4 regions of the Sphingomonas sp. PvP018 genome follow, and region 3 is predicted to be linked to each of the others. Evidence: riboswitches for the same ligand, from Rfam matches in the RefSeq annotation. Region 3 holds a riboswitch; each other region holds the start of a gene.

Region 1 (7,961 bases), 400 kb from region 3:
TTGGTGACCAGATCCGCCTTGTCCTGCAGCTTGAGCGCCCGGTAGAATTCGCCCGCCTGGGCAAAGTTGTTGGTCTTGGCGATCGGCTTCGCATCGACGGTCGCGTCGATGCCATAGGGCGCGGCGCGGAAGCGGGCATCGGTCGACTTTGCCGCGGTCGCCGCCGGGAAGTAATTCACGTCGGACGCGCGGTTGCTATGGTCGAGCTGGCCGTCCTGGTAATTGTTGACGACGCTCGCGAGCGGACGATTGACCGGCAACTGCATCGCATTGGCGCCGATGCGATAGCGCTGCGTGTCCGAATAGGAGAACAGCCGCCCCTGCAGCATCCGGTCCGGCGAAGCCTCGATCCCCGGCACGAGGTTGGCCGGTGCGAACGCCGACTGCTCGGTATAGTCGAAGAAGTTGGTCGGCACCTTGTTGAGCGTCATCTCGCCGATCTTGCGGAACGGCACGCCCAGCCATTCCTTGGTGTCGTCGAACGGATTATAGTCGAGCTTGGCGAACGCCGACGCCGACATCGTCTGCACCATCAGGTCCCAGACGGGGAAGTTGCCCTTGCCGATCTCGCCATAAAGATCGTCGGTCAGGTAGTTCCAGGTCGCGGTCGCGACCTGCGCGCCGTTCAGGTTGCGCACGCCCTGGCGGCTGATCCAGCGGAACTTGGCGAACATTGTTTCGCCCTTGGCATTCACCAGCTTGAAGGCATGGACGCCGTTGCCGTCCATCGTCCGGTAGGATGCCGGCGTACCGAGGTTCGAATAGACATGCGCGAGCATGTTGGTCGCCTCGGGCGTGGCCGAGAAGAAGTCGAAGAAGCGATTGGGGTCCTGCTTGTTCGTCACAGGCGAGGGCTTGAGCGCGTGGATCATATCCGGGAACTGGATCGCGTCACGGATGAAGAAGATCGGCAGGTTGTTGCCGACCAGATCCCAATTGCCCTGATCGGTATAGAATTTGGTCGCAAAGCCGCGCGGATCCCGCATGCCCTCGGGGCTGCCCGAGGGGTGGATCACGGTCGAGAAGCGGACGAACACGGGCGTCTGCTTGCCGGGCATGAACAGCGATGCACCGGTGATGCTCGAAATGTCCGCGGTCGCGGTGAACACGCCGTGGGCACCGGTTCCGCGGGCATGGACGACGCGCTCGGGCACGCGCTCCCGGTCGAAGCGTGCGAGCTTCTCGATCAGCGTCGTGTCCTCGAGCAGGACGGGGCCCAGGTCGCCCGCCGCCTTCGAGTGGCGGTTCTCGCCGATCGGCGCACCATTGTCGCGGGTCATCTGCGGCGCGGCGGCACTGGCTGAATCACCCTTGGCTTCGACAGTGCCGGCCACACCGGCCTGCGCCAGCGCGGGCTTGCCGGCGCTGGACGGAGCCGCCGCAGTCGTCATGCGGGTTTCCGCCTGCGTCTCGGCCGGTGCCACCGTCTGCGCGGCAACGGGCTGGATCATGGCACCCGCCGATGCCGCAGCCAGCAGCATCGCCGTCACAGCCTGACGGCTCTTCACGTTCTTCATCTCGATCCCTTAATCCTGCATGCCATCAGCGTGGCATCCCCGCACAGAGCGTGCGGCACCGCCGCCTCCTGATCGAGGACGCGCATCGCGCCAAACGGAGCTTCTGGATCACAGCAATCGAGCAGGACGATCGAGCCGCCATCGCGCCGCTCGCCGGACGATTGCCGAACGATCCTGACCGGGATAGACCGGCGCCGCTGACCTGTTCGATCCGAGCAGGACGGCATGATCGCGTCGGTGCCCCGAAAGGGGCTTAATAGGGAACGCGGTGAGGGTGGTTTGCCACCTGAAGCCGAGGCTGTCCCTGCAACTGTAAGCGGCGAGCGCGATGCATTTCGCTTCTTCCTGCAAAGGAAGGAGCAGCCACTGGGCCAGACGTTTCGTCATGAGGGCCTGGGAAGGCCGTGCATCGTGTGATGACCCGTGAGCCAGGAGACCTGCCGGCGTCTGGTCGCTCTTGCCTGGCCCAGGGGGTGGCCGCGGCACGGTACTCCGTCGAGCGACGACGTGTGCGGTGGGGACCGCACGGGCATGCGTGCCGGTCGCAATCGCGTCCGGCTGGCGCGGATGTCGGCCGTTCGCGGGAGGTCCCTGCCGGGTTCGCCAGACGCCCGGGGGATTACCGTAATGCCGTTCCTATTGTCTCGCCTCGCGCTCGCGGGGGCTATTCTGTCGCCTGTCCTCGCAGCACAAGTCCATGCGCAGTCCGCGCCGGATCCCGACACCAAGGACATCCTGGTCGTCGGACAGCATGCCCAGGACACGCTCACCACGCCGAATGCGACCGGCAGCCGCCTGGGCCTTACGCCGCTCGAGACCCCCGCGACGCTCTCGGTCATCGACGGCGCCACGATCCGCGCGCGCGGCGACCTGTCGGTGATCGACGCGACGAGCCGCGCACCGGGCATCAGCAATGCGGGCAATCCCGGCAATGGCGGTACCGCGCTCGCCGCGCGGGGCTTCAGCGGTCAGGGATCCGTGCTCCAGCTCATCGACGGCATCAGGCTGTTCCCGGCGGCCGGCACGATCACCTTTCCGACCGATCCGTGGATGGTCGAGCGGATCGACATCCTGAGCGGCCCGGCCTCGGTGCTCTACGGCCAGGGCGCACTGGGCGGCGCGGTGAATGTCGTGATGCGCAAACCCGATACGCAGCAGACGCACGTGGAGGGCGAGATCGGCTATGGCTCGCAGGACAGCTTCCATCTCGCGGCAGGCGCAGGGGGGCCGATCACCGAGCGCCTCTCTTACCGCATCGACGGCAGCTATCGCCGATCGGACGGCTATGTCGATCGCGGCCAGTCGCGCAGCCATGCCGTGTCGGGCACGCTGCGCTGGGCGCCGACCGACACGCTCGTCGTCACCGTGCGGGACGATTATGGCGACCAGAAGCCGATGCGCTATTTCGGCACACCGCTGATCGACGGTCGGCTCAACGACCGCATCCGGGAACGCAACTACAACACACGCGACGGCTCTATCCGATACCGCGACAACCGCACCAGCCTGCAGGTTGACTGGACGCCGAGCGATGCGGTCACCGTCAGCAACCAGGCCTATCGCCTCACCTCCAAACGCTCCTGGCTCAATCTCGAAACCTATTGCTGGATCGCCGCGGACGGCGTCTGCGCCAACGGCAGCGGCAACACCGGCACGCCGGGCGGCATCCTGCGCACCGACATGACCGGCATCGTCCACGATCAGACGCAATGGGGCGATCAGGGCAGCGTGACGCTCCGAACACAGATTGCCGATGGCGTCGGCAATGACCTTGTCATGGGCTTCGACGTCAACCTCATCAAACTGACCTACTCCCACAATTTCGGGTCTGACCCGCAGGTTTCGGAGGTCGATCCCTTCGCGTTCGATCCCGGTCTGATCATCGACACGCAAGGCATCGCACCGCGCTATCGCACGCGCACGACCGAATATGCGGTCTTTGCCGAGGACCGGCTGAAGCTCGGCACGCACGTCTCGATCGTCGGTGGCGTGCGCTACGAGCGCGACACGATACGCCGCTGGTCGATCGACTATCCGGGCGGCGCCGGCACCGAGACGTTCGTGCTCGACAAGCGGCTGCACAATCTGACCTGGCGGGTCGGAAGCGTCTATCAGCCTATCCCGACGGTGTCGCTCTATGCGCAATATGCCACCGGCGTGGACCCGCTGGGGACGCTGACGACCTATTCGACCGGGCAGGTGCAGTTCAGCAACGCGGTTGGCGATCAGGTCGAGGTCGGCGCGAAGGCCGTGTTCCTCGACGGTCGCGGCACCGCCACCCTCGCCGCCTACCGCATCGTCAAGAAGCGCCTGCTGGCGCAGCTGACCCCGACGAGCCCGGTCGAGCAGGTTGGCCAGCGATCGGCCAGGGGTATCGAGGCCGCGGTGTCGCTCGATCTGCCTTACGGTGTCGGGATCGATGCGAACGGCAGCATCCTCGACGCGACGTTCGACGACTTCGTCTCAGGCGGTATGCGCTTCGATGGCAATACCCCGCCGGACGTGCCCGAGGCGCTAGCCAACCTCTGGCTGCGCTGGAACGCGACGCGCGCGTTTCAGGCGCGCGCCGGCCTGCGCTACGTCGGGCCTCGTTATTCGGACAATGCGAACAGCTTCCACGTCCCCAGCTACACCACGATCGACGCCACGCTCTCCTATGCAGTGGCGCCACGGCTCGCGGTCGACATCCACGGCTACAACCTGTTCGACCGGGACTATGCGATCAGCACGTACAGCAATCAGCAATGGGTCCTCGGTCGTCCCCGCGCCGTCGACGTCTCGCTTCGCGTCGGCTTCTAGCGCGCCCCGTGACCGGCAGCCCGCGGGACGGGCCGCCGGCGATGTCGCCCCCCGGGAAAACCCCGGATAGCCGGTCGCGCGCGCGTCCGCCTAAGCCGCATAGCCACCCCATGAGGAGACATTGCGCATGCCGTTTTACCGGGCTTCCGAGCTGTTTACCCTGCGTCCCGTGCCGCCCACGCTCGGCAAGCCGGCATGGATGAACCTGCGCGCCGTACCGCGGGCACCCTGGGCGGGGGAGCCGGAGGCACTGCGCGGGCCCGGCATCTACGGCATGTTCCATGACGACCGGCTCGTCTATGTCGGCCTATATGCCGGCAAGGCTGAGCGGCCCTTTGGCGGATCGGTCCTCGAGCGCTGGGAGAAGCACGTCACCTATCAGACGCTGCGCTCGCCCTATGTCACCTTCGCCCGTCGGCATCTCAAGCATCTGCATGCGCTCGCCGCCGCAGAGCCCAACGGACCGATCGAGACGATCGTCGCGATGCTGGCGCTGAACGGCGATGAAAGCCCGCTTCTCCAGCGCAAGGGCGGCAGCTGCACCTTCGCCAAGGCGCAGCTCGCAGCCGCACACTGGGATGTGTTCGGGCCGGGGAACGAGGCCACGATGCTCGATCACCTCGGCTTCACCTATCTCCAATTGCCGCGCGACCTGGCCGCGACCGTTCTCCCCGAGCCCGGGCAGCGGCCGAGCGCATGGGTGAAGAAGCACTGGCTCGCGCCGATCGAGCGGGATCTCATTGCCGCGTTCATGCCGCCCTGCAACGACGGCACCGAACCCGGCGACGCGCCAGCGGTCGATCCGGTCGCGTTCGAGGAGCGGCTCGCCCGGCTGCTCGCCGACCGCCCCGCACCCGCCGTCGAGGATCTGGCTGGAGAGAGCGAGGCCGACGATGAAACCGACGGCGACGAGGAAGCGCTCCGCACCGAACCGACCGCCGCACCGAACGAGCGCGAGGCGCTGCTCGACGATCTCGCCCGGCTCTGCCCCGGCGCGCTGGAGATCTATTATACCGACGTTCCCGATCTGCGCATCCGGCCGCGCTCGCACGCACGCCGGGTGCTGCTGAACGTCTTTGCACATGGCGGCGGGCTCGCCTGCAGGACCAAGGCAAGCGTGGCGGCCTGCCGCGCGCTCGGCTTCGATGCGAACGACGCGCCGGCGGGCGTGTCGATGAGCGCGGCGTTTCCGATCGACCTGTCCCGCCACTCCGCGGCGGATCTGTTCGCAGTCGCCGGTGCCGCCCTCCCCGGCGACTGACCCGCCGGTCGGGGGAGCCGGCCATTCATGATGTGCCCTGGCGAGCGACAAGCCCGTCAGGGCACCCGCCCTGCTGCGCAGACCTTCCGATTCCGCGTTAAGCGCGGTTGCCTACGGATCACTCCAGCGCCTGGCCCCCCACAGGATCAGATCGCGGCCGACGAACACGACGCACACGTCGCCAATGGCAAACGCCAGACCCAGCCATGTCCATCCATGAGATAGCAGCAATGCGGGCCACGCGACGGCGAGCACGATCAGCAGCACGCCGATCGGCCGCGTCAGGCGGTTCCACCACCGCCGCGGCACGACCTGATGGCTGTAGACGATAACGCTGCCATCCTCCTGGTACCAGAGCTCGCGCACCTCGTGAATCGGATTAGGTCCGTCCGTCATCGTGCTGTGGCGCGCGTTACACGGTGACGATTCCGCGATCGCGAGACACTATGGGCTGGCATCGATACATTCCCGGAGCTGGCTCGCGATCATCATGGCCATCGCCGCCGCGTCGAAAACCCGGGAATTTCCCCGATGGCCTATCGGCGCCGGATGCGGCTAGGCAGCCCTCAATGCCGCTGCCTCCCTCTTCGCCCCGCCTCTCGATCGGTGCCGTAGCCGGCAAAACAGTGCCACGACTGACCGACCTTCCCTGGCTCATCGGCTATGCAGCGGCGTTCGCGGCCGCGCACCAGGCCGCGGCAGGCTGGGGCGGTCAGGGCTTCTACTCGCTGCTCTATCCCGCCGCTGGCGTCAGGCTGGCGCTGCTATGGAGCCGTGGCCCGCGGCTGACGCTGGCGGTGATGGCGGCGGAACTGATCGTGCAGACGATCGCCGGCATCATCGTTCCGGGCCAGGCCGGCTGGCTGACCGCGGCAAACGGCGTCGCCCGGCCCGCGCTGACCTATGGCATCGTCGTCTGGCTGGTCCGCCACGTCGCGGCGCGGTCGCAATCGAGCCTCGGCGTCGCGCCGATGCCGCTCGGCCTCGCCGCAGTCACCGCGCCGGTCGCGGCGACCATGGCGGCGCTGCCCTGGACCTTGTTCAGTCCCGAATTGACGGGCGTCTCGGGCCTGCGTCAGACGGTGGCATCGCTGACGGGCTTTGTCGTCGGCGACCTGCTCGGCGTGTTGCTGATCGCCCCGCCCTTGCTCTGGGTGGTCCATGCGGGGCAGGACCGACCCCGGGCACTGCACCGCCCGACGCTGCGTCAGCTTGCCGGACTGGCCGAAGCCGCCATTGTCCTCGGCGCAGCGATCGCCGCGAGCACGCTGCTGGCGGCGATCGGGCTGGGCGTCCCCGCCGCCCCGGCGCTGCTCGCGGTCGCCTGGATCGGTTTGCGCTTCGGCCGCACCGCGGGTTGGTGTGCGATCGTGATCGTGGCGGCGATCGTCCTGCCCTTTACCGCGACCGACCTGCCCGTCGCCGAACGGCTCGCCTTGCACATGAGCCTCGCATCGATCGTCGTCGTCGGCTACCTCGCGGGCAGCTTCGCCGATGCGCAGGCGCGGGCCCAGAGCGACCTGTCGCGCCGCGACCGCATGCTGTTCCAGGCGGAACGGCTGAAGACGCTGCGCGCCATGTCGGTGGCGGTGATCCACGAGATCAGCCAGCCGCTTTCGACGCTGGCGATCGAGGCCAAGCACCTGCACGAGATCACCGTCGCCGCGGATCCGGACATCGCCCAGACCGCCGCGCTGATCGACCGCAAGGCGGCGGCGCTGTCCACGCTGGTCCGCCGGCTGCGCCGTTTCGGCGGTCGATCGGTCGACGAACCGAGCGCCCTGCCCCTGTCCGCGCTGGTCGAGACCGTCACGGCATTGACCCGTGCCGAGGCCAGGGCGGCGCGGGTCGTGGTGGAGGTGTCGCCCATCGATCCCGACCTGGTCGTCTTCGGCCAGGAGATCGAGCTCGCGCAGGCGGTCGTCAATCTCGTCCGCAATGCGGTGCAGGCGTGCGACGGTCGTGTCGCGCTCTCTGCCCATCAGAACGACGACCGGGTCGTGGTCATGGTCGCGAACCGCTGCCCCGATCGGCGGGAAGCACGCCCCGGCATGGGCGTCGGGGCGCTCGTGGCGCGGGCGATCGTCGAAGCCCATGGCGGCACGGTAGAGCGTGTCACGCACGCCGACGGCACCATCTGCGCGACGCTATCCCTCCCGCGCCCCGGAGCCGAGACATGACACTCCCCGCCAATCAGCCGGATCGTGCCGCCGTCTATGTCGTCGATGACGACCATGACCTCGGCGCGGCTGTCGCACGACTGCTCTGCCGTCACGGTCATGCCGCCGAACCCTTTCTCGACCCGGTCACGCTGCTGTCGGTCTATGCCGAAGCACCGGCGCTGTGCATCGTCACCGACATCATGATGGGCGACCTCGACGGCT
Region 2 (7,961 bases), 2.9 Mb from region 3:
GCGCCGTTCGACGCGCCCAGCACCGATGGCTCGGCCAGTGGATTGCGCAGGAACCCCTGCAGCGCAGCACCCGAAAGCCCCAGCATCGCGCCGACCGCGAGCCCGAGAATCGCGCGCGGCAGACGAAGTTCGAACAGGATCGCGCGTTCGATCGGATCGCCCTGCCCGCTGAGCGCCCGCACGACATGCGCCAGCGGGATCGCCGCACTTCCCACCGCGACCGACGCAGCGCCGGCCAGCACCGCAAGCAGCGCGAGGCCACCGACCAATCGCGCACGCGTCACGCGTTCCATAGTGCCAAATCCCACCGCATCGATTTCCGCCTAGCGCATAAGCGGCCGCTGCGGCAGGGTTTTGCGCATGCGCGGCCGCCGTCTCCTGACCATCCTCATCATCGCTGCCGCTGGCGCATCTACGACGGCGGCAGCGCCTCGACCGCCGGCGCGTATCGTTTCGCTCAACCTGTGTGCTGACCAGTATCTTCTGGCGCTGGCCGACCCCGCGCAAATTGTCGCGCTAACCCGGTTCGCGCGTGATCCGGACATGTCCGCTGCCGCCGACGCCGCGCGTACGATGCCAGTCAGCCGCGGCAGCGCAGAAGACGTGCTGATGCTGCACCCCGATTTGGTGATCGCCTCGCCGTTCCGACGCCAGACGGTCGCCGCAGTTCTCGCCGGCCGGAACGTCGCGACGCTCGATCTGCCCCCCGCTGACAGCTATGCCGCGATCGTGACGCAAGTCCGGCAGGTCGCCGCAGCCATCGGGCACCCCGATCGCGGCGAAACGCTGATCCGCCGGATGGACACCGCGCTCGCACGATTGCCGCGCGCGCCGGGAGGTGGTCGTACGGCGGCCTATTATCAGCGTCGGGGTTTCCTGACGGGTACCGGCACGCTCGTCGACGAACTGGTGCAGCGTCTCGGGCTTGCCAATCTCGCGACCCGGCTTGGCAAGCCGGCACTCTCGCAACTGTCGCTCGAACAAATGGCGCTGGCACGCCCGGACTATCTCATCGTCGAGAGCGCCACCGACCGCGTGACCGATCAGGGCATCGAAATGCTGCATCATCCGATTCTCGACGGGATTCCCCGTCTGCGCATCCCCGAGGCGTGGACCGTCTGCGGAGGGCCTGCCTATGTCCTGGCAGCGCAAAGCCTTGCGGCCCAGTTGCGCACGCACCGGCCAACTGGTCCTCGCCGCGACCGTTAGAACTCGACGCCGGCCTGGGCCTTGACCCCGCCCCGGAACGGATGCTTGACCTGCCCCATCTCGGTGACGAGATCCGCTGCGGCAATTAACGCCTCGGGCGCGTTGCGCCCCGTCGCCACCACATGCGTCATCGCGGGTCGCGCTGCGAACCCCGCAAGTACTTCGTCGAGCGGCAGATAGTCGTAGCGCAGGACGATGTTGATCTCGTCGGCGATGACCATGGCATAGCTCGGGTCGGCGATCATCCGGCAGACCTCGTCCCACCCCTCGCGCGCCACCGCGATATCACGGGCACGATCCTGCGTATCCCAGGTAAAGCCCTCGCCCATCGGCTTGAATTCGACCAGATCGGGAAAGGCGTCGAAGATGACCTTCTCACCGGTCGTCATCGCACCCTTGACGAACTGTACGATCCCAACCTTTCGCCCGTGTCCCATCATCCGCACCGCCATGCCGAGCGCCGCGGTGGTCTTACCCTTGCCCGGCCCGGTGTGGACCATGAGCAGGCCCTTTTCGATCGTCTTGGCCGCGACGATCTTGTCCTGGACGACCTTCTTCTTGGCCATCCGCGCCGTGTGCTCCGCCTCGCTCCGCATCAGAATGCTGCCTTCACGCCGGCATAGGCACCGCGACCCTGACCGACATAGCTGAACACCTCCTCGTACCGCTCGTCGAACAGGTTTTCGACCCGACCGAAGACCGATAGCCGGGGCGTCAGCTTGTACGCCGTGTTCAGGTTGACGAGGACATATTCCTGGAGCGAAACGCGGACAGGGACATAGCTCGGATCGGTATAGGCGTCGTCCTGCTGCCTGCCGTTATACCTGACGGTGAGCGTTGCCGAGGCGCGCTGGTCGCGGCTGAACGCGGTCATGTTGACGCTGCCGATATGGTTGGGGCGCCGGATCTCCACGCCCCCGTCCTCGCGCGCCTTCAGATAGGTATAGGCGAGGTCGAAGCGCAGCTGCGGAATTGGCTGGGCTGTAGCAAACACCTCGACGCCATGCTGCGTCGATCGCGTATTGCGGTTGCCGGGCGTCGCGACGAAGTCGGGGGCAGGATAGGTGGTAAAGATCTCGTTCGTCAGCCGACTGTCGAAATAGGTCGCGCCGATCGTCGCACGATCCCCCCCGAAAGCCTGTTCGACCCCGGCTTCCCACCCCTTTGACTTTTCCGGCTTGAGGTTGGGGTTGCCGATATAACGACCGTCCGAATAGCCGAAGAGATCGAAGTAGCCGGGGTTCTTCACGCCCGTCCCGTAGGCGCCGCGCACCCGCGTTCCGGTCGCAAAGCGATAGCTCGCCTGCGCGCGGTAGGTGGTGGTGTCGTCGAACCGGTTATTCTCGTCGCGCCGCACCGATCCGCCGATCGCTAGCGCGTCGTCGATCACGACGTCATACTGTCCGACGATCCCGACATTGTCGGTGTGCCGCCGCCCTGTGAAGACGAACTCCGAAGGGACCGGACTAAGCGTCTGAAATTCCTCACGCTCGACATCGACTGCGGCGGTCAGCCGATGCCGGATGCGATCGGTGCCGAACCGGAAGGCGCTTTCGAACGATCCCTTGTACCGGCGTCCCTTGTTGCCGAAGCTCAAGGCATCGTCGACCAGCGCCCGGCGTGTCGTATCGGCAAACTGGCCGCTGAGCGCATTCGTCCAGCGGCCATCCGCCAGCGCGAGTTCGGCGCGAACCAGCCCGTAATATGCCTCGACCGTGCTGCGCGCGCCTGGCGTATCGACGATCGTGCCGAACTGCGGGCCGCTCAATGCCGTGTCGTTGCTGTCGGCATCGGTATAGCTATAGCGCCCGACGCCCGTGACCTTCAGCGTGTCGGTCGGCGACCAGCTGAGCTTGCCCGTCGCGCCGACGCTCTTCGCGCCGATGTCGCGAGATCCGCCCCGTGCGGTCGGCGTGCCGTCGGTGAGGTAGGTCGAGCTCGACAGCGCGTAATCGAGATTGCCCGCCACGCCCGCGACCCGGGCGCCTCCCGAAAACGTGCCGAACGATCCCCCTTCGGCCCGCAGTGATACGCCCGGGGCCTCCGCGCCGCTCAGCGTGAGATACTGGATGACGCCGCCGATCGCGTCAGACCCGTACAGCGCCGATTGCTGGCCGCGCAGCACCTCGACCCGGGCCGCTTCGTCGGCGATCAGCGTGCCGAAGTCATATTCGCCCTGATAGGGATCGGACACTTCGATCCCGTCGATCAGCACGAGCACGTGATTGCCCTCCGACCCACGGATCCGGACCTGCGTCGTCCCCCCGACCGCGCCGGTCCGGCTGACCGCCAGTCCGGGGACGTCGCGTAGCACGTCGGACACGATCCGGGTCTGCCGCTGGTCGAGCGTGGCGGCGTCCAGCACCGTCACCGACGCCCCGAGCTGATCGGCGGGAACCGCGTCCCCCGATCGCGATGCGGTAACCACCAGCTCGGCGTCACCCGCTGCCGCCTCGCCCGTGCCCGCAGTAACCGGATCAGGCTCGGCCGCGGCCGGCGATGCAAAGGCCGTGGCGGTGGCGAGCGCCACAAGCGAAACGAAAACTCTGGTCATGAAACGATACCCCCGGCGTCACGAGCAACCGGCCGGGGCCTGCCGTCCGATGCTACGGACAGCCGGCGCAACGCTTGGGGTGTACACCGAACCGCACCCGCCCACGCGCACCGATGCGGCCCCCGCCGCATGGTTCGTCGCTCAGACGGAGTACCGTGCCGCGGTCATCCCCTGGACCATGGCAAGAGCGACCGAGCGCCGGCAGGTCTCCTGGCTCGCGGGTCGACGCCCGATACGCGACCTTCCCGGGCCCTGCGCTTGCGCTCAGGCCTAGTGGTCGTCCCCCCGTGATGAAGGGACATGCGCACCGCGCTCACCGCTTACAGTTGCAGGGACAGCCGCGGCATAAGGAGGATCGCCTCCCGCACCGCATTCCCTTTGAAGCCCCGAGGGGCACCGACGCGATCTGCGACCCCGGCCTTCACCGGTTTCGCAGGGCGACGGTAGCGCAGAAATTTCCTGCCGCCAATGGGCCTAGAGTCGCGCGAGGATCGCCCGCGCCTGGCGCAGGTGCGGCGCATCGATCATCCGCCCATCGAGCTGCAGCGCGCCCGCCTCGGGAGCTGCTGCAAACGCTGCGACGACGGCATGCGCGCGTGCAACGCTCGCCGCATCCGGCGTGAACGCGGCGTTGATCGTGGCGACCTGCGACGGGTGAATCGCCATCATGCCGGTGAAGCCGTCGCGGCTGCCACGCGCGGCATAGGCTGCCAACCCGTCAATGTCCGCGATTGCGGGATAGACCGTCTCGATCGCCGCGACGTCCGCCGCATGCGCGCCCAACAGCAGCAGCGACCGGACGAGCTTATAGGGTTCGGTATAGGACCCGTCGTCCTCCCGACTGGTCGCTGCGCCGATCGCCGCGGGCAGGTCCTCGGCGCCCCAAGTCAGGCCACATAACCGGTCGTTGACCCGCGCATATTCGCCCAGGGTGAAGATCGCGGCAGGCACTTCGGTCGCGATCGGCAGGATCGGCGGACAGTCATCGCCATAAGCCTCGACCAATGCGAGGACGGTCGCGGGTCCAGTCGCCTTGGGCAGCATGATTGCATCGGCACCCCTCGCGGCAGCGAGATCGTCGTCCAGCCACCCCGAGTCGATTGGATTGATCCGCACCATCCACACGACGTCGGTATGGTCCTGCAACGCGGCCCGGACCGCCTCGCGGGCAACAGCCTTACGGGAGAGCGCTACCGAATCCTCAAGATCGAGGATGATGGCATCCGCCCCGCTCGCCGCAGCCTTCGCAAAACGCTCGGGCCGGTCTGCAGGCACAAACAGCAGCGAGCGTAACCTCATGCCGGCGTCCGCAGCAGCAGTGCCGAGCGGAGGCACTGACAGACGATCTCGTCACGCTGGTTGATCAGCTGGTGCATGAATGTGACGATCCCGGCGTTCGGGCGCGACCGGCTGGGCTTGAGCTCGGCGACCTCGGTCTCGGCGCGCATCGTGTCGCCGATGAAGACGGGTTTTGGATGCACGAGCTTGTCGTAACCGAGATTGGCGACGAGCGTCCCGAGCGTCGTGTCCCCCACCGACAGGCCGACCATCAGCGCGAAGGTGAAGGTGCCGTTGACGAGGATCTGGCCAAATTCGCTCGCCTTCGCCGCTTCGGCATCGAGGTGCAGCGGCTGCGGGTTGTGCGTCATCGTCGAAAACAGGAGGTTGTCCGTCTCCGTGACGGTGCGGCGGATCTCATGGATGATCCGGTCGCCAACCGCCCATTGGTCGAAATAGCGGCCGGCCATCAGTCATCCTTCTCGATACGCGCGAGCACCATGCCATCGCTCACCTGCCCGCCTTCGATCGCGGCTAGTTCGGCGACCGTCCCGTCGAACGGCGAGATGAGCGAATGCTCCATCTTCATCGCCTCCAGCGTCACGAGCTTCTGCCCCTTTGCGACATGGTCCCCGATAGCCACGTCGACCGCGATGATCCGTCCCGGCATCGGTGACAAGATCGCGCCATCCGCTGCCGCCCCCATCGCCGCGCCAGACGCACGCCAGGGCCGCAACTGCCAGGTCTGCCCGGCATCGGAAACGAGGGCGGCATCGACTGGTTCATGGACGCCGCGACCGTCGAGATCGATCGTCACGACGTCGTCGTTGAGCAGGAACCGCGCCGTCTTCAAAGGTACCGCGTTGAGGCGAAAGCCCGCCATCGGTTCGACGCGTACGAGCGTGCGCGCGGCCTCGATCAGCGCTTCCTCGCTGGGCTGCGCCGGGGGCATCAGCGCCGCGCCTTCGCGGGCGATCAGCCCGGTATCGAGCGTTCCCGCGACAAATTCCGGATGGTCGAGCGCCTGGACGAGAAACCCCGCATTCGACCGGACCGGCCAGACGACCGCCTTGTCCAGCGCCTCCGCCAACGTCTCGCGCGCGGCTTCACGCGTGTCGCCCCAGGCAATCACCTTGGCGATCATCGGGTCGTAATAGGGCGAAATGTCCGCCCCCTGTTCGACACCCGTATCGACCCGCGTCGCATCACCCAGATCGAACGCCTCGAGCCGCCCGATCGACGGCAGGAACCCCTTGGCGGGATCCTCCGCATAGAGCCGCGCCTCGATCGCCCAGCCGCGGATCGCAAGATCATGCTGCTGCAGCGGCAACGCCTCGCCGCTGGCAATCCGCAGCTGCCACTCGACAAGGTCCTGTCCCGTGATTTCCTCGGTGACGGGATGCTCGACCTGCAACCGGGTGTTCATTTCCATGAACCAGATCCGATCGGCGCGCAGGCCTTCGCTCGCATCGGCGATGAACTCGATCGTACCCGCGCCGACATAGTTCACGGCCTGTGCCGCGCGCACCGCCGCCGCGCAGATCGCCGCGCGCGTCGCATCATCCATGCCGGGGGCCGGGGCCTCCTCGATCACCTTCTGATGCCGGCGCTGCAACGAACAGTCGCGTTCGAACAAATGGACGACGTTGCCTTGCCGATCGCCGAACACCTGCACCTCGATATGCCGCGGCGAGAGGATATATTTCTCGATCAGCACGTCGGTATTGCCGAACGACGCAGAGGCTTCGCGCTGGCACGACGCGAGCGCGTCGGCAAAGTCGGCGGACGCATCGACGCGGCGCATACCCTTGCCGCCGCCGCCCGCAACGGCCTTGATCAGGACCGGGTAGCCAATGGCATCCGCCTCGCGCTGGAGCCGATCGGGCGACTGGTCTTCCCCCAGATAGCCCGGTGTCACCGGGACCCCGGCCGCCATCATCCGCTGCTTCGCGGCATCCTTCAGCCCCATCGCGCGGATGCTGTCGGGATCGGGGCCTACCCACAGGATCCCTGCGTCGAGCACGGCCTGCGCGAAGTCCGCATTCTCGGACAGGAACCCGTACCCCGGATGAATAGCCTCAGCGCCGGTGGCGCGCGCGGCGGCGATGATCCGTTCGCCGACCAGATAGCTGTCGCGCGCCGGGCTCGCACCGATATGCACCGCCTCGTCCGCGTGCCGGACATGCAGCGCGCCCGCATCGGCATCGGAATAGACCGCGATCGTGCGGATTCCCAACGCCCGAGCTGTGCGGATGATGCGGCAGGCGATCTCGCCACGATTGGCGATGAGCAGTGATTCGATCATTGCGCGGGGCATCCGGTGGTCCGCTTCGACCAGGTGATGTTGAGGATCTTCCACCGGCCCGCTTCGCGCACCATGTCGAAATGGTCGGTCCCGCAATGCGCGACCCGGCCGTCGATGGTGAAGACATAGGGCGACCATACCATCGCGATATCGCCATCGATATCCACGGCGGAATCCGTCAGGCGTTCCGCATATCGCTCCGGCCCGGGCTTCAGACCGGCGGCGAAGTCGGACCAGGCGGTCCGGCGGATGATGCGCGTGCCGTCGGCCTTTTCTTCCACGACCGTAGCCCCCCCCTCGGGGCGCACCTGTGCGAGCAGTGCCTGGCCATCGCGGGTGGCCAGCGCGGCCAACATCGCGTCGATCGGCACCATGACGCCGGCCTCCTCCGTCACCACGGCTGGCGGCAGGCCGGTGCCCTTGACGATCGGCTGGACCGGCGTGACCTGACCCGCGGCCAGCAGAAACGATAGCAGGATCATCGGCTTACATCCTGAACACACCGAACGCGGGGCGTTCGGCGATGGGAGCGTTGAGCGTCGCGGCGAGCGCGAGGCCGAGCACGTCGCGGGTCTGCGCAGGATCGATGATCCCGTCGTCCCACAGCCGCGCGGT
Region 3 (7,961 bases):
ACGGCCGCTGCGTGGCGCGCCATCCGCCCCGCCGCCGCACCGCCGCTGTCGACGAACCACCGCGCCAGCGCGATCAGCGCGTCGACCGCGGTGTCGCGCGTCACGTCCACCCCCGCCGCACGCCCCTCGCCGCGCACCAGCAACCTGCCGTCCACCGCGCGCTCGACCCGAAAGTCAGCGGGCGCGCGGGTCAGCAGCGGTGCAGCGCCCGCATCAATCGCAAAACCAACCTTGCCAGGCAGCACCGGCAGGTCGGACAGCCGCTCGCGCAAAGCGGTGGCGATATGCTGCGTATCGTCCCCGTCCCGCCAGTCGGGCGCGACCAGCATCGCGCCGCGCGCCTCGCGCTCCGGATCGGCGTCGATCAGCCCGACCGCCAGCAACGCCTCGACCAGCTCCCGCCAGCCCGCCTCGGTCACACCGCGGATCTGCAAATTCGCGCGGCTTGTCACGTCGATCTCGCCATTTCCCCACGCCATTGCCGCATCGCACAGCGCGAGTGTCTGCGCGCGCGTCAGCCGCCCGAGCGGCGGGCGGATCCGCACCAGCAACCCGTCGCCCGCCGCCATCGGCCGCCACGCATCGGGGCACCAACCCTTGACGACGAACGCGCTCATGCCGGCAGGTCGAGCTGTGCGAGGATCGAATTGCGCCGCGTCGGCCACAGCCCCGCCGCGTGCAGCGCCGCGAACCGCGCGGTCATCGCCGCCAGCGCCGCGGGGTTTGCGCTCTCCAGAAACGCACGCACCGCGTCGCGCCCCAATGTCGCATCATAATAGAGGTCGATCAGCTCGGGCGACACCACCCGCGCCAGCTGCGCGAACATCGCCATATGGTCGAGCGTCGCGGCGATCTCCGCGCCGCCGCGAAACCCGTGCCGCATCATCCCCTCGACCCAGGCCGGGTTCGCCGCGCGTGCATGGACGACACGCGCAATCTCCTCGTCCAGCGACCGCGCGCGCGGCCGTTCCGGATCGCACGCATCGAGATGATACAGCGCCGCGCTCTTACCCCCGGCAACCGCCTGCGCCGCCGCGAACCCCGCCTCGTGCGCGGCATAATCCGCGGCGAGCAACAGGTCGGTCTCGGGCAAATCCTGGACATGGACGAACCCGTCGGCGGCGACGACCCGGTCGCGGATCCCCGCCGGGTCGAACCGCGTCGCATTGTCATCGCCCGCCCCGTCCAGCGCATGGCTCGACGCCGCCAGCCACGCGGCGCCCGCCGCCGCCCGCGCCGCCTCGCCATAGGCCTCGCCCGCATCACCCAGCCCGAGCCCGTAGCGACCCGGCTCGGGCCCATAGACGCGCGCACCGACGGCAGCGCCGACGAACGGGTTCCAGTCACCGGGCTCGTCGCGCAGCGCCAGCGCGCGCACCGCCTGCCCGAACATCTGGCCGAGCGCGGGAAACGCATCGCGGAACAGCCCCGACACGCGCAGCGTCACGTCGATCCGCGGCCGGTCGAGCCTTGCCAGCGGCAGGATCTCGACCCCCGTGACGCGGTCCGACGCATGATCCCAGACCGGCTCCGCGCCGAGCAGGTGGAGCGCCATCGCGAACTCCTCGCCCGCGGTCCGCATCGTCGCCGACGCCCACAGGTCGACGACCAGCGCGCGCGGATAGTCGCCCTCATCCTGCAGATGCCGGCGGACCAGCTCGTCGGCCAGCCGCACGCCCTGCGCATGCGCGGCGCGCGACGGCACCGCGCGCGCGTCGGTCGCATACAGGTTGCGCCCGGTCGGCAGGACGTCGCTGCGTCCGCGCCACGGCGACCCCGACGGCCCCGCCGCGATCCGCCTGCCCCGCAGCGCGCTCAGCAGCCCGTCGCGCTCGGCCTCCCCCTGTTCGCCACGACCGTAAACGTGCAGCCCGTCGCCGAACTGGCTCTCCTTCACGTCGCACACGAACGTGTCGATCCGGGTGATCGCCTCCGCCTGGCTGGCCGCCTCGTCGAGCCGCAGCGTCGCCGCCAGTCCGGTCGCGCGCGCCTCGTCGGCGATGTCGCGCCGCAGTCGGTCGCGGCGCGCGGGGTCGAGCCCGTCGGCGGTGGAAAACTCGTCGAGCAAAGATTCGAGCCGCCCCAGCCCCGCGCCTGCTCCCGCGGTCGCAGCCGGCGGCGGGACATGGCCGATCGTCACCGCGCCGATCCGCCGCCGCGCCTGCGCCGCCTCGCCCGGATCGTTGACGATGAACGGATAGAGCACCGGCATCGCCCCGGTCAGCGCCTCGGGCCAGCATTCCCCCGACAGCGCGACGGCCTTGCCCGGCAGCCATTCGAGCGTCCCGTGCGCGCCGATATGGATCAGCGCATCGCTCCCCCGCGCGCGCAGCCACAGATAGAAGGCGACATAGGCGTGACGGGGACAGCGCGACAGGTCGTGATACTCGCCGACCCGCGCCGCGCTCCGTCCACGTTCGGGCTGGAGCGCGATCACCACGCCCCCGCGCTCGACTCCCGCGAACTGGAACGCGCCGTCCACACAGCCCGGATCGTCCTCGGGCGCCCCCCAGCTTTCCTCGAGTGCATCGCGCAACACGGCCGGCAAGCCCCCAAGCGCCGCGCGATACGCCGCGACCGGCCACCCGATCCGCCCCGTCGCCAGCGCCTCGGCCAGGCCTCCGGATGCAGTCTCCCCGGTCGCATAACCCGCGGCCGCCAGGTCCTCGACGATCGCCTCGGCAGACGCCAGCGCGTCAAGCCCGACCGCATGCGCCATCTGATAATCCTTGCCCGGATAGGTCGACAGCACGACCGCGGGCCGCTGCTCCGCGACCGGCCGCTCCGCCAGAAGCACCCAGGCCGCGACGCGCGCGACGATCGCGGCGATCCGGGCGGGCTCGGCCCGGTGCTCGCGCCGCGCATAGCCGAGAGCGTCGTCGCGGACGCCGTCCTCCTTGAAGCTCGCGACGCCCGCGAACAGCCGTCCGTCGACCTCGGGCAGGACGACGTGCATCGCCAGGTCAGCGGGGGACAACCCGCGCGTCGACCCCCCCCAGGCGGCGCGGTCCGACGTCGCCAGCGCGACCTGGAACACCGGCACCCCCGCCCCGTCGAGCGGCGAGCTGTCGTCCGCGCCGCGGCCGGAAAAGGCGGTCGCGTTGACGATCGCCGCCGGGGCGAGCGCGACGACCCAGCGCCTGAGCCACCCCGCGACGCCCGGCGCCTTCAGCGACGGCGCGAACAGCCCGACGACGTCGAACCCCGCCCCACTCAGCCCGGCATGCAGCGCCTCGACCGGGTCGAGATCGGCAGCGGTCAGGTAGGAGCGATAGAAGATCAGCAGGATCCGCGGCCGCGTCGCGGTCATCGCGAACGCCGCCGGGCACGTCACCCCGTCGCGCGGCTGCCAGCCACCGACCTCGGGGACCGTCTTCACCCCCGCGACCGGCCCGGCATAGAGCCCCGCCGCCAGCGCCATCTGCGCCAGCGCCGCCTGCGCCGCGACCGCGCCGCCATCGTCACACAGGGCGGCGAGCCGGCGCAGCGTCGACACCGGCACCGTCGACGCCGCATCGAGCCGCGCATCGATCCGCCCGTCCGCGGGCAGCACCGCCAGCGCGATCCCCCGCGCCCGCGCCAGCGCCTCGACCTGCTGCAACCCATAGGACCAGTAGGACCGCCCGCCGATCAGCCGGATCACGATCCCCTTCGCGCCTTCCCCCCCCGCCAGCGTCCGCTCGACATAGGTATCGACCGACAGCGGATGGGTGAGCGCGGACAGGTTGGCGAGCCGAAGCGACGGCAGCGGCCTCCCGTTCGCCGCCGCACGTCGCCACCCGGCCGCGAACGCGCCGAGATCCCCGTCCGAAAAGGACAGGACGACAAGATCCGCCGGGCTCTGCGCGAGGTCCTGCGGGACCGCACTCTCCTCCAGCCCGTGGCTTTCGCGGAAGACGACGTGCATCGCCGTCAGCCCTGAAGCGCGGCCCGGATCCTTGCGGGGTCGATCCGGTCATGCTCGGCGATCACCACCAGCCGAGTCTGTCGCGCCTCGTCGGCACGCCACGGCCGGTCATATTGCGTCCGCACCCGCGCACCGACCGCCTGCACCAGCAGCCGCATCGGCTTGCCCGTTACCGCGGCATAGCCCTTCACGCGCAGGATGTCGGCGTCGCGCGCCAACGTCTCGATCTGCGCGGCGAGCGCCGCCGGGTCCGCGATCTCGCCAAGTTCGACTATCATGCTGTCGAAATCGTCATGCTCGTGATCGTCCGCGCCATCATGGTGCGACGGCCGCGCCGCGATGTCGTCCTCCGCCGCCGCGTTCAGCCCCAGCACGACGCGCGGATCGATCACCCCGTCGGTCAGCGCGATCACCGGCAACGCACGCGCGGATTCCGCCGCGATCACCGCGCGCGCCGCAGCCACCCCCGCCTCGCCCGCCAGATCCGCCTTGGTCAGCAGCACCAGATCCGCACAGGCGAGCTGGTCCTCGAACACCTCGGCAAGCGGCGTCTCGTGATCGACGCTCGGATCCGCACGCCGCTGTGCCTCGATCGCGGCGAGGTCGGGCGCGAACCGTCCCGCGGCGACCGCTTCCGCATCGGCAAGCGCGATCACCCCGTCGACCGTGATCCGCGACCGGATCGCGGGCCAGTCAAACGCCTTGAGCAAAGGCTTGGGCAGGGCGAGCCCCGACGTCTCGATCAGGATATGGTCGGGCCGCGGGTCGAGCGCGAGCAACGTCTCGACGGTCGGGATGAAATCGTCCGCGACGGTGCAGCAGATACAGCCATTGGCGAGCTCGACGACATTTTCGGCCGGGCAATCGGGGATTGCGCACCCCTTCAAGATATCGCCGTCGATGCCGAGCGTGCCGAATTCGTTGACGATCACCGCGAGCCGCCGGCCCCCGGCGTTGCGGATTAGGTGGCTGATCAGCGTGGTCTTGCCCGCGCCGAGAAACCCGGTGACGATGGTAACGGGAATCTTGGCCAGGGTCGGCTGGGGGTCGGTCATGCGATACTCTCCGGGCGTCGGAACGACAGCCACGGACGGACGGACGCCCGCAGCCACACGCGCGCACGACCTGACGGCCGCACGCGTTCGTCGCTCAGACGGAGTACCGTGCCGCGACCATCCCCTGGATCAAGGCAAGAGCGACCATGACGCTGGCAGGTCTCCTGGCTCGCGGGTCGAAGCTCGATGCACGCCTTCCCAGGTCCTGCGACCCAGTGGCTGCCCCCGCATCGGGGGCCTGTGCGTCTCGCTCACCGCTTACAGTTGCAGGGACAGCCGCGGCATTGGGAGGCAAAGCTCCCGCACCGCATTCCCATTCAAGCCCCGAAGGGCACCGGCGCGATCTGTTGAGGTTCGGTAGAACCAAACCTCGGGGTTGGGTTTAGAGGAGTTTGGGGACTGTGCCAATGCACCTGACCTCCGTCATCCTGACGAAAGTCAGGACCCAGGGCCGTGCATGATCCGGTGTCTGGCTCCAGGTTCCGGGTCGAGCCCGGGATGACGACGCTGCCTGTTACCCCCGCACCACCTCGATCTCGTCGAACCGCTTCCACCGGTAGATCGCGAAACTCAGCACCCAGCACGCCACGAACAGCGCGATGATCGCAAAGCCCAGCCCGTTGAAATTCTCGCCCAGCGTCGCGGCGACGTCCCAAACGCCCCCGCTCAGGCCCAGCTTCGACGCCAGCAGCGCGAGCGTCTCGATCCCGCCGATCGCGATCGCGACGATCGCCGAGATCAGCGTGATCGTGATGTTGTAATACAGCTTGCGGATCGGCTTCACGAACGCCCATTCATACGCGCCGAGCATCACCACCCCGTCGGCACTGTCGACCAGCGCCATGCCCGTCGCGAACAGCACCGGCAGCACCAGCACCGTGCCGATCGACAGCCCGTCCGCTGCCTGGCTCGCCGACAGGCCGAGAATCGCGACTTCGGTCGCGGTGTCGAACCCCAGCCCGAACAGGAAGCCGAGCGGCGCCATGTGCCAGCTGCGCGTGACCAGCCGGAACATCGGCCGGAACAGCCGCGCGAGCAGCCCGCGATTGCCGAGCAGCAGGTCGAGATCCTCCTCGACATAACGCCCGCCGCCGCGGACATGGCCGAAGGTCCGCCACACCGATCGCAGGATGATCAGGTTCATCGCCGCGATCGTGAACAGGAACAGCGCGGAGACCAGCGTCGCGATCACCCCGCCCGCCTGCTTGAACGCCTCGAACTGCGCCAGCGCGCTCGCGGTCAGCGCGATTCCGACCGCGGCGATCAGGACGATCGCCGAATGACCGACCGCGAACCAGAAGCCGACCCCGATCGGCCGTTGCCCGTCCTGCATCAGCTTGCGCGTCACATTGTCGATCGCCGCGATATGATCCGCGTCGACCGCATGCCGCAGCCCCAGCCCCCAGGCGAGCATCGCGGTGCCCAGCATCAGCGGCTGCGCCTGGAACAGCGCGAACGCCCATCCCCAAGCGGCGATATTGGCCGCCACCAGCATCGCGAACATCCAGCCGATCCGGTGTCGCGTCGAACGACCGGCAGTCCGCCCGGTCATGATCTTGGTCATTGGCACATCCCCGGCGTCCGACGAGGACGGGGGCCTGCCGCGAACGACCGGGACGCGCGCCGACCGGACGCCTTGAGCGGCCGGCATGCGTCGCCGATGCGGCCCCCGCCGCATGGTCGTCGCTCAGACGGCGTTCACCGTGCCTCGGCCACCCCCTGGACCGGGACAAGAGCGACCAGACGCCGGCAGGTCTCCTGGCTCGCGGGTCAAGGCTCGACGCACACCTTCCCAGGCCATCAGCCCAGTGGCTGCCCCCGTCGCCGGGGGCGCGTGCGTGTCGCTCGCCGCTTACAGTTGCAGGGACAGCTGCGGTCTTGGGGCGAACCCCGCACCGCATTCCCATTCAAGCCCCGAAGGGCACCGACGCGATCTGTGCGGATCCGGCTTGCGTCGGACCTGCGCCACAGGGCTAGCGCGTTTTGCCCGCGCTGACGACAGGATTTGCGTGCGGCGCAACGCCGGCCATGTCGTCCCATCTTACCGCAACGTCTGCCGCACCTCGTACGTTGATCACATAACCGACCGGCCTCCTGCCGGTCGCGGCGTTGCCCGCTTTCCGCCCCCCGGCATTCGTGCGAGCAGCGCAGACCCTCATCGCCCCGCTGAACGGAGCCCGCATGCGCCCTCTCGTCCCCGTCGCCGAAGCCCAGTCCCGACTCTTCGCCATGGCATCGCGCGTGCCGGCCGAAACCGTGCCGCTGCGCTCGGCGATGGGTCGCTGGGCGGCGGAGGACATTCTCGCCCGCCGCACCCAGCCCGCGACCGACCTCTCGGCGATGGACGGCTATGCGATCCGCTATGCAGATCTGCCCGGGCCGTGGACGGTCATCGGCGAGAGCGCGGCCGGCCGCCCCTTCACCGGTTCAGTCGGCGCGGGACAGGCGACGCGCATCTTCACCGGCGCGGCGATGCCGCCCGGCGCCGATACCGTCCTTGTCCAGGAAGAGGCCGCACGCGACGGCGACCGGCTGATACTCGACGGCGAAGGCCCCGCCTTTGAAGGCCGCAACACGCGCCGCAAGGGGCTCGACTTCGCGACCGGCACGCGGCTGATCGCGGCCGGCGATCGGCTGACGCCCGCGCGCATTGCGGTCGCTGCGACCGGCGGACACGGCACGCTGTCGGTCGGCCGCCGGCTGCGTGTCGCGGTCGCCGCGACGGGGGACGAGCTCGTTCCGCCCGGCTCGACCAGCGACCCCGTCCCGCTACCGGAATCAAACGGCATCATGCTCGCCGCGATGCTCGCCGACCTGCCCGTCGACATTATCGATCTCGGAATCCTCCCCGACCGGCTCGACACGCTGCGTGACGCCTTTGCCGGGGTCGATGCCGATCTGCTCGTGACCACGGGGGGCGCGTCGGTCGGCGATCACGACCTCGTCCGCCCCGCGATCGAGGCGGCTGGCGGGGCAATCGACTTCTGGCGGATCGCGCT
Region 4 (7,961 bases), on a different contig from region 3:
GCGGTAGGCTGTCTGAAAAGCGGAGTTGCTGGGTAAGGTCAAAAAGTGGCGTAGTGATGCCCAGCGCCGCGATAGGAGCCGGGGTGCCCGCGATCCTGTCGAACGTCGTCTTGTTATAATTACCCGCAAGCGTGGCCTTGATCCTGCTTCCGTCTCCGAAGCGGTGCCGATAATTTATAACCAGATCGATGCCCTTGGTTTCCGTGTCGACCGCGTTGGTCAGGAACGACAACGCAGCAAAGCCAGACTGCCCATTGGCGGCCAAATAGTTGGTCAGGCGCGCGTCCTGAAAGGTCGATGAGATGGCGATGCGATCACGCACCTTGATCCGGTAGGCGTCGAGTGTCGCCGCGAAACCACCCGACTCAAATACCGTGCCGATCGACAGGTTGCGTGACTGTTCAGGTTTCAGATCGGTCGCACCTGCGAGGCGCGCCGCAGGGTTGTCGACTGCCGCCACCCGCACGATCGCCTGGGCACCGTTGAGGATCAGCGTATTCGATGCGTTATAGCCGGACTGTGCCAGCGCAGGCGCACGAAAGCCGGTGTTATAAGAGCCTCGCAGCGCCAGCCCGCCGACCAGACCGAGCCGCCCGGCAGCCTTGAAATTCGTGGTGCTGCCGAAGTCGGAATAACGTTCGTGCCTGGCCGCACCTGATAGAAGCAGCCGGTCGAAGAACTGCTTTTCCACTTCGCCATACATCGCGACGCTGTCGCGAGCGATCGACGCATGATCATCGGGTCCATTACTCGGTCCGGGTTGCGAACCTATCGGCCCCGGACGACCGGCGTTGGGGCCATCCGGAATCAATACCCCGCCATTGCGATAGCCATCGGGCGCCCCCGAGAACAGACGGTAGGCTTCCTCGCGATACTCGGCGCCGAAAGCCAGTCTGAACGGCTGATCGTCACCGACCGGGATCTCTCGCGTGAAATCGAGGTTCGAGGTCCATTGATAAAAGTCGCTACCGCCACGGTAAAAGCGCGATGGGGAGGCAGCCCCCAGGGACACGTTGACGCTGTCGACGTAAGTCGTGCGGACGGTGCTAACGCCATAGACGGTCGACAGGTCCCAACCGAACCCCGCCAGGTCGTCTCCACGCAGACCCGTCGCGGTGGAAATGTTCTCCAGCCTGGTGTCGAGGCCTGGGCTGTAACCGTCCGGGTAGAGCGCGCGTACCGTCTCGTCCTGTCCAGGACGGCGGAAGAAATACTGGATGTCGCCATCGAGGCGATTGTACCCACCGAAACTGTAAAGCTCGGTCCCCCCTGGCAGGGGCGCGACGAGGTTGTAGAAGAGCTGGTAGTTTCGGTTTGGCTGGTCGCCCTGCTGAAATACGTTCCGGTCGAACCCGGCTTCCCGCAGGTCGAGCGTCCCGTTCGATGGTGTCAGTCCAACACCTGAGCCGTAATTGCCAGAAGGCGCGACTGGCCGACCAACGGCGTTCGTCCCAAAAAACTGCTGCCGCGTATCCGCCCGCGCACGATTGGTGCCATCCCGGTCTTGGTAAGCTGCGGTCAGGCGCAGAACGCCGTTCGCTCCGAGCGGGATGCCTGTGGAGGCACTTGCCTCGTAGGTGTCGCCGTCGCCCTCCGTAGTCTGCACATAGCCCGCCTGCGCGATGGTGCCGAGCGAGCGGTCGAGGATCATGTTGATGACCCCCGAGATCGCGTCCGAGCCGTATTGGGCGGCAGCACCATCGCGCAGCACTTCGATCCTCGACATGGCAAGGGTCGGGATGGCGTTGAAATCAACCGCGACGTCGCCACGACCGATGCCGTTGCTCGAATTAAGGTCGGCCGTGGTGTGGCGACGTTTGCCATTGATCAGCACGAGCAGCTCGCCGGCCCCTAGTCCGCGCAGGGACGGTGGCTGGATGAAATCGCCGACACCTGATGCCAGCGGTCGCGGAGCGCTAAAGCTCGGCACCTGAACCTTCAGCATCTGGATCAGATCAACACGCCCGCTCTGTTGCAGCGCCTCGCGCGATATGGCGTCCACTGGCGTCGACGATTGCGTTGCCGTGCGGCCACCAAAACGACTGCCGGTAACGATGATCTCGCCGGCCTCATCGTCGTCTTCGACTGCGTCGGCTTCCCGAACGACCTCCTGCGCCAACACAGGCATCGGCATCGCAGCGGTGGCGGCAAGCGCTATCGCGAATGATCGCATGTAGATCCCCTTAGGTGATGTTATCTTATTATGTTTGGCGAATTGCTGGTGGCCGCTTTTTTGAAGAGCGGAAGGCCTGGTAGCGCCGGGTTAGCGATCACCGCCGTTGAGGGGCGGTATCGTCACTGGTCGGCAGCCTCGCCTGATCCACCCGCAGCATTTATTCGAGTGGTAAAGCTCGGCGCCCGGCCAAAGTCGGCTCTGCCAAACGGCCGGTCGCGAAACAGATACCCGTAGTAGAAATTGCGCAGCCTGGCGTGGAAGGCACGCACTCGGTCCTGATATGCCAGCTGTGCGCGAACGTCGGTGTCAGCCAGCCGGGTCAGCAAAGCCTGTACTCCCACCGAAGGCAGCACCCACCCAAGCATGCGCGCAGCGGCATCGCGGCGTTCCAACCCGCTTCGATAAGCACGGACCTTGGTCGCGACGCTTTCATCCCCGACCTGATGGAAGGCGAAATACCATTTGTAATGAAAGGTGGATCCGAGCGGGGCGGAGTCCGCCCATTCGGGATGACCGGCATAGAAGCGGCGCATTGTCGTTTCGCGGGGAATGTCCCAGGCGCGGTTGACCATCTCGCGCTGGGCAAGCGCGATCTCTGCGCCCTGACCGATCGGCACGGCGCGGTTGATTGCGACGTGCGCCAGTGTCGGCAGGACGAGAACCAGTACAAGCCAGGACGCTGCCAGCGTGGCAGCGTTTGCGACCGAGCTCCAGCGGAGTCTCGCGACCAGTACGGCAAGCGCCATCCAGAACAGGAGATAGGCGAGGATCACAGCGAGAACCGCCAGGATAGCTGCGCCCCCAACGCCGGACGCTACCGCGGCAACGAGGAAGGGCACGGCAAGCGCCGCCCATAACAGCGCGATACGCAACAGCATACGTCGCCGCAGCAGCGTTGCGCCGCCCCGCGGTAGAGCATCCAGCATTCGCAGCCGCCCCGCCTCGCGTTCTCCGGACGTCAGATCGTGGAACAACGCCACGACGAACAGCGGCGCGAGGAAGACGAGCACGAACGCGAAATCGAACCGGCCCGGCAGAGCGAGCTCAGGATTGAAGACGTCGCCGTCATAGATTTGTGCTTCCAATCCCAAAGCCCGGACGCGCAAGATGTAGGGCGTGACGTCGCGCATCCCGATTGCGGCGAAGGCCAGCGGGGAGGGTGCGTCCCACGTTGGGTGGAAGCTGTAATAGCCCGCACTGCCCGCGTCCTTGGTCCGATCGACATAGTCGGCGACGGCCGCAATATCTTCGGACTGCGCGGCCGGGATTGCGGCGATCGCGGTACGCTGCCGGGAAGTTTCCACCATGCCCGCGGTGACAGAAGCGGCGGTGAGTATGGCCAGCAGGATCAGTGCCGCGACGCTTAGTCGCGCACGGAGCAGCAGGCGCAGTTCATGCATCCACAGCGTCATTGACGGGCTCCTAGACGACGGGTCACCCGTGTGAGCAGCAGTGTGGCTACCGCCAGCCACAGTCCCAGAATAATGATCCCGGGCAGCGCTGCGGTCGCGAGCGCCGCGGCGCTTGGCGCAACGAAGGCGAAATCTAGCATATGTTGCCAATTGTCCGCTGCGATCCGCTTGCGGCGATCGGCACCCGCATCCTCGGCTATATCGTCGGCGTAGCTAACGTTCTTCGCCTCCATCCGGTTGAGACGTTGCACAAAGGCGTAGCGATACGCCTCCGCCTGTTCGAGGAAGCGGCGATGTCCGGCAAAGTCGGTGTTCGCCGCGGCCATCGACAGCGCGCGGATCGCGATCGTTGGGCTCAGCACACCGATCGCATCGACCAACCGGTTCTGAGCGGTCTGCGCCGCGAAGCTGGCACCTGCATAGCGATCGAACAGGCCGGACGTCAGCCGCTCCCCCTCCATCGCGAGCAGTCCTTTGTAGTTCACCGGCAGATCCTCGACCCGGGTTACGCCGTAGCGCTGCAGGACAGACTGCTTGAAGGCTGCCAGATGCGGATCATCGGGATTGTGACTGTCGCCCAGCTGGCGCAGGTCGCGCGCGATGGCGACATCGGTCTGAAGACGGTTCTGGAGCGGCACCGCGGCCCCCGCAATGTCGGGGGCGATGCGCGGCAGCAGCACGACCGCGACCGTCCATATTGCCAGCAGTGCAAGGAGGGCATCACGCCCGCGCCGGGCAAACCCCGACGCGAGCAGGATCAGGACGACCCACAATGCAAGATACAGCGCATAGCCAAGCCCGATGGCCGCCATTGGCAACGCCAGCGTGCCGGGTTGCGCGACGACTGCGACAAAACCGATCATCGCCGGTAATCCGACGATCAAGGCCACGATCCCGAGCGCGGCAAGCTTGCCACGCACCAGCTGTCCGCGCGAGACACCCTGCAGCATCAGTAATCGCAGTGTTCCTCGTTCGGTCTCGCGCGCCAGCACGCCGAAGCCCAGGAAGATCAGCAGCAATGGGGCAACTACCTGGAGGACGAAGGCGGGGGTAAGTTGCCCAAAACGAACCAGCAAGGAGCTTTGCCGGACGTCGCCAAAATTAGCGCTGTTCTGGCGGTGGCCTTCGAGGAACATGCTGTTGCCGGTGAAGGCGTCGACACCGGGATCGAACGCGGCCAACGCCCCCAGCGGGCGATAGATGAAGGTGCCGTAATGGACCATACGGTGCGGGTGGCGATCAGGTTGAGCCTTGAACGCCGCAGCAGCCACCTGCTGATGCCGCGTGCGCAGCTCGGCGATGCCGCGTTGGTGCGACCATGAACTGAGTACAGCCGCCAGGGTCAGCAGGACGAGCAGAACAAGCGCGATTACCGCGACGCGGTTGCGTGCCATCAACCGAAGTTCGTCACGCGCGATCAGGTGGGTCGCACTCACGCCGCACGGGTCCCTACGCCGATTTGGAACCGCGCATGCAGGGCGCGAATGTCGAATCTTTCGGACCCGGTGGCCGTGACATCCTCGACGATCCTGCCCTGTTCAAGGAAGGCGATCCGGTCGGCGACATCGGCGGCAGATAAGAGGTCGTGCGTTACCATTAGCACCGCGGTGCCACGGTCGCGGACTTTCAGGAGCAGCGCGTTGAAGTCGGCGGTTGCGCGCGGGTCGAGACCAGAGGTCGGCTCGTCGAGCAGCAGCACCGGCACTTCGCGCAGCAACGCCACTGCAATCGCGACCTTCTGCCGCATACCCTTGGAGAAGCCGCCCAGCCGTTGGTCCCACGCCCGGTCCTGCAACCCGGCAGATGCCAGCGCATTGGTGATCGTTCCCCGGTCCTGACGTTGATCAGCGAGTGCCAACAGGTAATCGGCATTCTCAACAGCGCTCAGATGCTCGTACAGCGCGACGTTCTCGGGGAGATAGGCAATGCGTCGGCGTGCCGCGTCAGCGTCCGCACCTGGATCGATGCCGCAGACTGCGATCTGTCCTGCATCGGCACGCACAAAGCCGAGCAAAGCGGACAGGGTGGTCGACTTGCCCGCTCCGTTGCCACCCAGCAATGCCGTGATGCTGCTGGCGGGAACATCGAGCGATAGACCGTCGAGAACGCGATGGTTGCCGTAGGCAACCGCCAGTTCGTGGATAGCAATAGGGTTACCGTTATTATCGGGCATAAGCCTCAATCTAGCTGCGACATGATATAGCGTATCATACGATGTTGTTGCCGCGTTGCAACAGGAGCGGTCCGTCCGCTATTAGAAAAGCAGGTTGCGCTAGAGGACGCCGCCTGAACGCTACACCGTGACGTTCGGTTATGGCGATTGCCCAAGAGCATTGATCGGGATACATCAGCGCCGCTGACCTGCTTTTTGAAGCAGGCTGGCATGATCGCGTCGGTGTCCTGAGAGGGGCTTAATAGGGAACGCGGTGAGGGTGGTTCGCCGCCTGAATCCGGGGCTGTCCCTGCAACTGTAAGCGGCGAGCGCGATGCATATCGCTTCTTCCTTCACAGGGAGGGGCAGCCACTGGGCCGGACGTTCTGTCATAAAGGCCTGGGAAGGCCGTGCATCGTGTGATGACCTGTGAGCCAGGAGACCTGCCGGCGTCTGGTCGCTCTTGCCTGGCCCAGGGGGTGGCCGCGGCACGGTACTCCGTCGAGCGACGACGTGTGCGGTGGGGACCGCACGGGCATGCGTGCCGGTCGCAATCGCGTCCGGCTGGCGCGGATGTCGGCCGTTCGCGGGAGGTCCCTGCCGGGTTCGCCAGACGCCCGGGGGATTACCGTAATGCCGTTCCTATTGTCTCGCCTCGCGCTCGCGGGGGCTATTCTGTCGCCTGTCTTCGCAGCACCGCTCGACGCGCAGACCGCGCCGGATCCCGATACCAGGGACATCCTGGTCGTCGGACAGCATGCCCAGGGCACGCTCACCACGCCGAATGCGACCGGCAGCCGCCTGGGCCTCACGCCGCTCGAGACTCCCGCGACGCTCTCGGTCATCGACGGCGCCACGATCCGCGCGTGGCGACCTGTCCGTGATCGACGCGACGAGCCGCGCACCGGGCATCAGCAACGCGGGCAATCCCGGCAATGGCGGCACCGCACTCGCCGCGCGGGGCTTCAGCGGTCAGGGCTCCGTACTCCAGCTGATCGACGGCATCAGGCTGTTCCCGGCTGCCGGCACGATCACCTTTCCGACCGATCCGTGGATGGTCGAGCGGATCGACATCCTGAGCGGCCCGGCCTCGGTGCTCTACGGCCAGGGCGCACTGGGCGGCGCGGTGAATGTCCTGATGCGCAAACCCGATACGCAGCGGACGCACGTGGAGGGGGAGATCGGCTATGGCTCGCAGGACAGCTTCCATGTCGCGGCGGGTGCAGGGGGGCCGGTCACCGAGCGCCTCTCCTACCGCATCGACGGCAGCTATCGCCGATCGGACGGCTATGTCGATCGCGGCCAGTCGCGCAGCGATGCCGTGTCGGGCACGCTGCGCTGGGCGCCGACCGACACGCTCGTCGTCACCGCGCGGGACGATTATGGCGACCAGAAGCCGATGCGCTATTTCCGCACGCCGCTGATCGACGGTCGGCTCGACGACCGCATCCGGGAACGCAACTACAACACCCGCGACGGCGTCATCCGCTACCGGGACAACCGCACCAGCCTGCAGATCGACTGGACGCCGAGCGATGCGGTCGCCGTCAGCAACCAGGCCTATCGCCTCACCTCCAAACGCTCCTGGCTCAATCTCGAAACCTATTGCTGGGTCGCCGCAGACGGGGTCTGCGCCAACGGCAGTGGCAACACCGGCACACCCGGCGGCGTCCTGCGCACCGACATGACCGGCATCGTCCACGACCAGACGCAGTGGGGCGATCAGGGCAGCGTGACGCTGCGAACAGGCATCGCCGATGGCGTCGGCAACGACCTTGTCATGGGCTTCGACGTCAACCTCATCAAACTGACCTACTCCCACAATTTCGGGTCTGATCCCCAGGTCTCGGAGGTCGATCCCTTCGCGTTCGATCCCGGTCTGGTCGTCGATACGCAGGGGATCGCACCGCGCTATCGGACGCGGACCACCGAATATGCCGTCTTCGCCGAGGACCGGCTTAAGCTCGGCACGCACGTCTCGATCGTCGGCGGCGTGCGCTACGAGCGCGACGCGATCCGCCGCTGGTCGATCGACTATCCAGGCGGCGCCAGCACTGAGACGTTCGCACTCGACAAGCGGCTGCACAATGTGACTTGGCGGGTCGGGAGCGTCTATCAGCCGATCCCGACGGTGTCGCTCTATGCGCAATATGCCACCGGCGTGGACCCGCTGGGGACGCTGACGACCTATTCGACCGGGCAGGTTCAGTTCAGCAATGCG

The links. Region 3 has a riboswitch for cobalamin ahead of J3A66_RS16310 (HoxN/HupN/NixA family nickel/cobalt transporter). Riboswitches for the same ligand answer to the same signal wherever they lie in the genome.
Region 1: linked by a shared signal. The riboswitch ahead of J3A66_RS14440 (TonB-dependent receptor) and the one ahead of J3A66_RS16310 (HoxN/HupN/NixA family nickel/cobalt transporter) in region 3 are both predicted to bind cobalamin.
Region 2: linked by a shared signal. The riboswitch ahead of J3A66_RS03225 (TonB-dependent receptor) and the one ahead of J3A66_RS16310 (HoxN/HupN/NixA family nickel/cobalt transporter) in region 3 are both predicted to bind cobalamin.
Region 4: linked by a shared signal. The riboswitch ahead of J3A66_RS18545 (TonB-dependent receptor) and the one ahead of J3A66_RS16310 (HoxN/HupN/NixA family nickel/cobalt transporter) in region 3 are both predicted to bind cobalamin.

What each region holds. Positions count from the first base shown of each region.
Region 1 is NZ_JAGIOU010000001.1:3,240,050-3,248,010, reverse strand. It holds gene J3A66_RS14445 (catalase) at 1-1,517, opposite strand, end outside; cobalamin riboswitch at 1,736-1,977, shown strand; gene J3A66_RS14440 (TonB-dependent receptor) at 2,145-4,316, shown strand; gene J3A66_RS14435 (hypothetical protein) at 4,444-5,577, shown strand; gene J3A66_RS14430 (hypothetical protein) at 5,689-5,973, opposite strand; gene J3A66_RS14425 (ATP-binding protein) at 6,204-7,757, shown strand; gene J3A66_RS14420 (LuxR C-terminal-related transcriptional regulator) at 7,754-7,961, shown strand, end outside.
Region 2 is NZ_JAGIOU010000001.1:767,219-775,179, forward strand. It holds gene J3A66_RS03210 (iron ABC transporter permease) at 1-293, opposite strand, end outside; gene J3A66_RS03215 (ABC transporter substrate-binding protein) at 361-1,209, shown strand; gene cobO (cob(I)yrinic acid a,c-diamide adenosyltransferase) at 1,206-1,811, opposite strand; gene J3A66_RS03225 (TonB-dependent receptor) at 1,805-3,763, opposite strand; cobalamin riboswitch at 3,946-4,179, opposite strand; gene J3A66_RS03230 (CoA ester lyase) at 4,238-5,062, opposite strand; gene J3A66_RS03235 (MaoC family dehydratase) at 5,059-5,511, opposite strand; gene J3A66_RS03240 (biotin carboxylase N-terminal domain-containing protein) at 5,511-7,346, opposite strand; gene J3A66_RS03245 (hypothetical protein) at 7,343-7,828, opposite strand; gene J3A66_RS03250 (carboxyl transferase domain-containing protein) at 7,833-7,961, opposite strand, start outside.
Region 3 is NZ_JAGIOU010000001.1:3,641,300-3,649,260, reverse strand. It holds gene J3A66_RS16325 (cobalamin biosynthesis protein CobG) at 1-617, opposite strand, end outside; gene cobN (cobaltochelatase subunit CobN) at 614-3,907, opposite strand; gene cobW (cobalamin biosynthesis protein CobW) at 3,913-4,962, opposite strand; cobalamin riboswitch at 5,099-5,316, opposite strand; gene J3A66_RS16310 (HoxN/HupN/NixA family nickel/cobalt transporter) at 5,477-6,466, opposite strand; cobalamin riboswitch at 6,693-6,906, opposite strand; gene glp (gephyrin-like molybdotransferase Glp) at 7,144-7,961, shown strand, end outside.
Region 4 is NZ_JAGIOU010000002.1:90,430-98,390, forward strand. It holds gene J3A66_RS18525 (TonB-dependent receptor) at 1-2,173, opposite strand, end outside; gene J3A66_RS18530 (DUF3526 domain-containing protein) at 2,296-3,588, opposite strand; gene J3A66_RS18535 (DUF3526 domain-containing protein) at 3,585-5,024, opposite strand; gene J3A66_RS18540 (ATP-binding cassette domain-containing protein) at 5,021-5,761, opposite strand; cobalamin riboswitch at 5,965-6,206, shown strand; partial or broken gene J3A66_RS18545 (TonB-dependent receptor) at 6,621-7,961, shown strand, end outside.